Formosa sp. Hel1_33_131: one gene and its partner. The protein of the gene in region 1 interacts with the protein of each later gene in a pairwise test. Links are inferred from orthologs where the notes say so. Each region holds a gene or a part of one and is shown in the gene's direction. Other genes may lie near its edges. The genes, in order: topA and FORMB_RS01955.

Region 1 (3,379 bases):
CTTTTATATTTAGGATTTTATAGAATTGTAAAAGAAATGGATCATGGAAATTCCTTTGTTATGTCTGATTTCTTCTATTTTTTTAAGAGTCCAGTTTTAGGGAAAGCGATCGTCTTGCTATTGGCCTATACAGGGATCGCCATTTTAGCAGCCTTGCTTTGCTTCTTTCCTTTGATCTACGCCATGATTCCTTTGATGTTTATGCTTCCTGTATTTGCATACAACTCCCATTTGTCAACCTCTGAAATTATTAAGGTCGCATTTGCACTTGGAAACAAAAAATGGGGCATTACCTTTTTAACTCTCATGTTAAATATGATTTTATTCTATGTCGTTTCTTTAGTTACTTGTGGCCTAGGAGCCTTGTTTATTAGCTGTTTTTTATACCTTCCGCAATATATTATTTATAAAAAAGTAATAGGATTTGACAGCCAGAAATCAACAACTCAATCAATTGATTTATAAGTTTTTAAATCAAACCGAATAAGGATTAAAAACGACTGCATTTTGCAGTTGTTTTTTGCTTTGTTAAAAAAATAAAAGAAAGAAATAAAAAAAATCCTCTACATTTGTACCTCTCTAAAAATAAGATATGGCTAAGAATTTAGTGATTGTTGAGTCCCCTGCTAAGGCAAAAACTATAGAAAAATTTCTAGGTAAAGACTTTAAAGTCGAGTCTAGTTTTGGGCACATTGCGGATTTACCTTCCAAAGAATTGGGAGTAGATGTTGAGGGTGATTTTAAACCCAAATATGAAGTTTCAAGCGACAAAAAAGCAGTTGTTAGCAAACTAAAAGCGGCCGCTAAAAAGGCAGAAATAGTTTGGTTGGCAAGTGATGAAGATAGAGAAGGAGAGGCAATTGCATGGCATTTAGCGGAAACTTTAAAATTAGACAAAGCTAAAACCAAACGTATTGTTTTTCATGAGATTACAAAATCAGCGATTGAGAAAGCAGTAAAAAATCCTCGTGGGATTGATTATAACTTAGTCGATGCCCAACAAGCGCGACGTGTTTTGGATCGAATTGTAGGATACGAATTGTCTCCAGTCTTGTGGCGAAAAGTAAAGGGAGGCCTTTCGGCGGGACGTGTACAATCGGTTTCGGTTCGATTGATTGTAGAGCGTGAACGCGAAATACAAAAATTCCAAACGGAAGCCACTTTTAGAATTGATGCTGAATTTACAACTGCAAAAGGGCAGGTGTTTAAAGCAAAGCTTCCAAAGGCATTTAACAGCGAAGCTGACGCAAAAGCGTTTTTAGATAAAAATAGCGATGCTGCTTTCTCAGTTTCAAGTCTTGAGAAAAAGCCCGCAAAGAAATCACCAGCCCCCCCATTTACAACCTCTACATTACAACAAGAGGCGGCTCGAAAATTATATTTTTCAGTAAGCAAAACAATGAATATGGCCCAGCGTCTTTATGAAGCGGGTCTAATTACATACATGAGAACCGACAGTGTAAATCTTTCACAAGAAGCACGAAATACAGCGGCTCAAGAAATTTCGTCTTCTTACGGAGATACGTATAGCAAGCCTCGAAATTTTAAAGGAAAATCAAAAGGAGCACAAGAAGCGCATGAGGCGATTCGTCCTACCAATTTTTCAACCCATTCGGTAAATATCGAAAGAGATCAAGCACGACTATACGATCTTATTTGGAAACGCGCCATCGCCTCTCAAATGAGCGATGCACAATTGGAACGTACCAACGTCAAAATAAACACACCAAACCATAACGAAACATTTACGGCTAACGGGGAGGTTATTAAATTTGATGGGTTTTTAAAAGTATATCTTGAAGGAACGGATGAAGAGAATTTAGAGCAAGAAGGCATGTTGCCAGCCATGACGCTGAAAGAGGCCTTAGGAAACAACTACATTACGGCGACCGAACGTTTTTCGAGACCGCCATACAGATATACAGAAGCCTCTTTAGTAAAGAAATTAGAAGAATTAGGTATTGGAAGACCTTCTACCTATGCGCCTACAATTTCAACCATTCAAAACAGAAAATATGTTGAGAAAGGTGCTGTTGATGGAGCAGAACGAAGCTATTCATTATGGACCTTGTCTGAGGGAGAATTGACAGGAAAAAAATTGACTGAAAAGTTTGGTTCTGATAAAGGGAAATTAGTTCCTACAGATATCGGAATGATTGTCACTGATTTTTTAGTGAATCATTTTGAAGCCATTTTAGATTATAATTTCACGGCCAAAGTTGAAGCGGATTTTGATTTAATCGCCAGTGGAAAAGAAGATTGGACTAAAATGATGAAGTCATTTTATAAAGAGTTCCATCCAAAAGTTGAAGACGTCAGTCAAAATGCAGAACGTGAATCCGGAGAACGAATTTTAGGTGTCGATCCAAAATCGGGACGTCAATTAAGCGTGCGTTTAGGGAAATTTGGACCGATAGTTCAGATAGGAAAAGCCGATGAAGAAGAAAAACAAGTCTTTGCAAGTGTGCCTCCTAATTTTCAATTAGCAGCCATTACTTTTGACGAAGCGTTGGAATTATTTAAACTTCCAAAAGATTTAGGTACTTATAAAGGAGAAGACCTTATTGTAAATAACGGTCGTTTTGGACCTTATGTGAAATTTGGTGATAAATTTATATCCCTTCCTAAAGGCGCAGATCCAATGCGTGTTGAAATGGAAGATGCCATTGAATTAATCAAAGAAAAAGAAGCTGCAGATGCTCCAATATACGAGTACGATGGCTTGCCAGTTCAGAAAGGTAAAGGGCGATTTGGACCGTTTATCAAATGGAACAATATGTTTATTAATGTCAATAAAAAATACGACTGGGACGATCTTTCTAACGATGATATTGAGACTTTAATTAAGGATAAAATCCAAAAGGAAATTGACAAACTGATTCATGATTGGGAAGAAGATGGTATTCGCGTTGAAAAAGCACGATGGGGACGACACAACATCATTCAGGGAAAAACCAAGATTGAGCTTCCAAAAACAGTGGATGCTACAAAACTAACTTTTGAAGAAGTGAAAGGGATTATTGCCAAAAATGCTCCCAAGAAAAAAACACGTGCTAAAAAGAAAAAGTAATGGATTATAGTTTCCTTTCTCCTGTTCAAGATCAGCTTTTAGACGAATTAGAGTTACTACATGACCAGACTATAGGAAAAAAACTAAGGATTCATAGCAGGACACTAGAGCCAAGTTTAGAAGGTGTAAAAATGGCTATTGTAGGGGTTTTGGAGTCCCGAAATTCGGTTGACTATATAGGTGAAGAATTCCAATTTACTGAAATTAGAAAAGCATTTTACAAGCTGTTTCCAGGAAATTGGTCGCATGACATTGCCGATTTGGGCGATATCCAAAGAGGTGAAACCGTTGAAGACTCCTATTCTGCAC
Region 2 (3,334 bases), 1.3 Mb from region 1 along the record:
GCAAAGGCATCGCAAAACTGAAGGCCGCTGGATGTGACGTTCTTGTAGGCGTTTTGGAACAAGAATGTAAAACACATCACAAACGTTTTTTTACCTTCCATACTAAAAAGCGTCCTTATATTATATTGAAATGGGCCGAAAGCAAAGACGGCTTTATCGCTCCCCTATCAAAATCTGAAACAAAACCTGTTTGGATTAGCAATACTTACTCCAGGCAACTGGTGCATCAATGGCGTGCAGAGGAACAAGCGATTTTGGTTGGTGCAAATACAGTGGTTCAAGACAACCCGAGTTTGACCACCCGAGAGGTCGAAGGTTCCAACCCAATCCGAGTTGTCATCGACCTAAAAAATTCTTTAGCAGATTCCTATCAGGTGTTTAATTCTGAAGCAAAAACCATTCGGTTGACTTCTCATGAAATTAATATACAAAACCCACTGGCATCTGAAGTTTGCAAGGCTTTACATGCAGAGCATATAACTTCCGTAATTATTGAAGGGGGACAAAAAACATTGCAAGCATTTATTGATGAAAATCTTTGGGATGAAGCACGTGTTTTTTCAAGTGAGCTCAATTTAAATGACGGAATTTCAAAACCTCAAATTAAAGGTTCATTAGTTTCTGAAACACAGCTTACTTCTGATTGCTTAAAAATTCTTGTGAATGATTAACACACTTATATTTGATTTTGGGGATGTGTTTATCAACTTAGACAAGCCTGCCATTGAACGTTCGTTGTTCAATCTTGGAGTGACTTCTATTACAGAGGACATGCTTCAGACGGCAATGCAGTATGAAAAAGGGGGGATATCTACTGACGACTTTGTAACTGCATTCACGGCGAAATATCCATCCATTTCTGCGGCACAATTTAAAAAAGCTTGGAATTCAATTATTTTAGAGTTTCCAGAATACCGTTTAGAGTTTATAGAAAAACTCTCTACATATAAAAACTACAAACTTATTTTACTCAGCAACACCAATGCACTTCATATCGAACAAGTCATAGAAAACATGTCTTTATATAGGTATGAACGTTTTAAAAGTTGTTTTGACAAATTTTACCTTTCACATGAAATACACTTCCGAAAGCCCGATGCATCCATTTATGAATATGTATTAAACGAGAATCAACTGGAAGCTGACCGTTGTTTCTTCGTAGATGACACCAAAGAAAATACACAAGCAGCAGCCCAACTCGGCATACATACTTGGAATAATAACCCTGAAAAAGAGGATATTATAAACCTTTTTGACAACCCTTTATTTACAAATTCATAATGTCAGTGTTGACTTATAAAACAATTCTCAAACCTTCTGAAGAAGTTCTTTATAAAGACAAAGGGAGTAAGTTTTATGGGTACGCATTCCCCCTAAAGACAATAGAAGAGTATAAAAAAATTATAGAAAAACTTAAACAAAAACATTCCAGTGCAGGTCATTTTTGTTTTGCGTACCAACACGGCATTGAAACCCTCTATCACAGAGCTTCAGATGATGGAGAGCCCTCAAATAGTGCAGGCTTGCCAATTTATGGGCAATTGCAAGCGTTTGATGTTACCAATGTTCTTGTGGTGGTGGTCCGTTATTTTGGAGGGACAAAACTTGGCGTTGGGGGCTTGATCAGCGCTTACAAGACTACGGCGAAATTAAGTTTGGAGGCGAGCGACATAAAAACCTTGGATATTTTAATCACCTTCAAACTAAGTTTTGAATACAAAGATTTGAGTCAAGTAATGCGGATTATTAAAAAACAGCAGCTCGTTATAAAGTCTCAGCGGCTTGAAATGGAATGTGAAGTGGTTGTTTTGGTCAAAAAAAGTGGTAAAAAAAGCCTTCAAACTACTTTTGAGGCCTTTCATAAAATTAAAGTTGAAATTTTAAACGATTAAATTTGCAGTTTATCTAAAATATATTGGGGACAACGCATCGGGAAATTAGACTTCATGTTAACAAATACCAATTTGGTGTTGGCCGTTGTGAGTAATTCACCGCTAGAATTATGAATTTCGTAATTAAACTCAATAGAAGCCGTTGGTTGTTTCACAAGTGTCGTAGATATCGTCAAAACATCATCGTAAAAAGCTGGTTTTTTGTAGTTTAAACTCAAAGACACCACCGGTAACATCACGTCATTGGCCTCCATTTCTTTATAAGAAATCCCTAAAGCAGTCAACCACTCTAAACGTCCAATTTCCAGATACTGAGCGTAATTCCCATGGTACACAACCCCCATTTGATCAGTTTCTGCGTATCTCACCTTAATCTTTGTTTGATGTATATTCATATATTAAAATTTGTATATTTATAAAAATTAAACATGAGGAAAAAATATTAAATAATCAATCAAATTTGATTTTTTTTTTTGGAATTTTGTTCACATATTTGTACTGTAAAATAACGATAACCATTTCCCCCAAGATTATTCTTATTTTTGATCACTAACTAAAAAAATAAACTACTGAAATGAATAACACTGCGCAATCGGTCTGGGAAAACTGTCTAAACTTTATAAAAGACAACATTCAGCCGCAAGCCTACAAAACATGGTTTGAACCTATTGTAGCTGTAAAACTTGACGATCATGCGCTCAGTATTCAAGTTCCTAGTAAATTTTTCTACGAATGGTTAGAAGAACACTACGTTAAAATTTTAAAAGTAGCCCTTACTAAAGAGCTCGGTATAAATGCCAAATTGGTGTATATCATCAAAATGGAAAATACGTATGGTAATAAACAACCGTTTACGGAGAAAATTCCTAGTTCAAACCGTTCAGCAGTCTATTCACAACGCGTTGATATTCCCTTAAAAAATATAAATCCTGAATTAAAAAATCCCTTTGTAATTCCTGGGATTAGAAACGTTAAAATTGAGTCTCAACTAAATCCAACATATACTTTTGATAACTTTTTGGAAGGTGACTCAAACCGGTTGGCGCGAAATGCAAGTATTGCAGTGGCTAACAAGCCAGGAGGCACCTCTTTTAACCCCTTATTGATTTTTGGTGGGGTTGGCTTAGGAAAAACACATTTAGCGCATGCAATAGGGGTTGACATAAAAGATAAATATCCTGAAAAAACAGTGTTGTATATCTCCGCTGAAAAATTCACCCAACAATATATAGAGTCTGTCAAGAAGAACAATCGAAATGATTTTATTCACTTCTATCAAATTATAGATGTTTTAATTATTGATGATGTTCAATTCCTTTCTGGAAAATCAGGAACACAAGATGTATTCTTTCATATTTTTAACCATTTACATCAAAACGGGAAACAAGTTATTTTAACAAGTGATAAGGCACCTGTGGACATGCAAGATATTGAGCAACGCT

Evidence for each region.
Region 2: the proteins of topA (region 1) and FORMB_RS01955 interact in binary tests that used the Escherichia coli proteins (3 or more experiments, as listed by UniProt). The link is inferred for Formosa sp. Hel1_33_131 from one-to-one orthologs.

What each region holds. Positions count from the first base shown.
Region 1 is NZ_CP017260.1:1,743,097-1,746,475, forward strand. The notes cover bases 287-3,331. They hold topA (type I DNA topoisomerase), read left to right. Parts: upstream 287-592; coding sequence 593-3,070; downstream 3,071-3,331. Other genes in these bases: FORMB_RS07870 (hypothetical protein), read left to right, coding at 287-465; FORMB_RS07880 (formimidoylglutamase), read left to right, coding at 3,070-3,331. Also shown: more of FORMB_RS07870, read left to right, coding at 1-286; more of FORMB_RS07880, read left to right, coding at 3,332-3,379. UniProt on the Escherichia coli protein: Releases the supercoiling and torsional tension of DNA, which is introduced during the DNA replication and transcription, by transiently cleaving and rejoining one strand of the DNA duplex.
Region 2 is NZ_CP017260.1:454,417-457,750, forward strand. What follows is about bases 87-3,086. They hold FORMB_RS01955 (IMPACT family protein), read left to right. Parts: upstream 87-1,280; coding sequence 1,281-1,892; downstream 1,893-3,086. Other genes in these bases: ribD (bifunctional diaminohydroxyphosphoribosylaminopyrimidine deaminase/5-amino-6-(5-phosphoribosylamino)uracil reductase RibD), read left to right, coding at 87-671; FORMB_RS01950 (HAD family hydrolase), read left to right, coding at 664-1,281; FORMB_RS01960 (acyl-CoA thioesterase), read right to left, coding at 1,889-2,287; dnaA (chromosomal replication initiator protein DnaA), read left to right, coding at 2,467-3,086. Also shown: more of ribD, read left to right, coding at 1-86; more of dnaA, read left to right, coding at 3,087-3,334.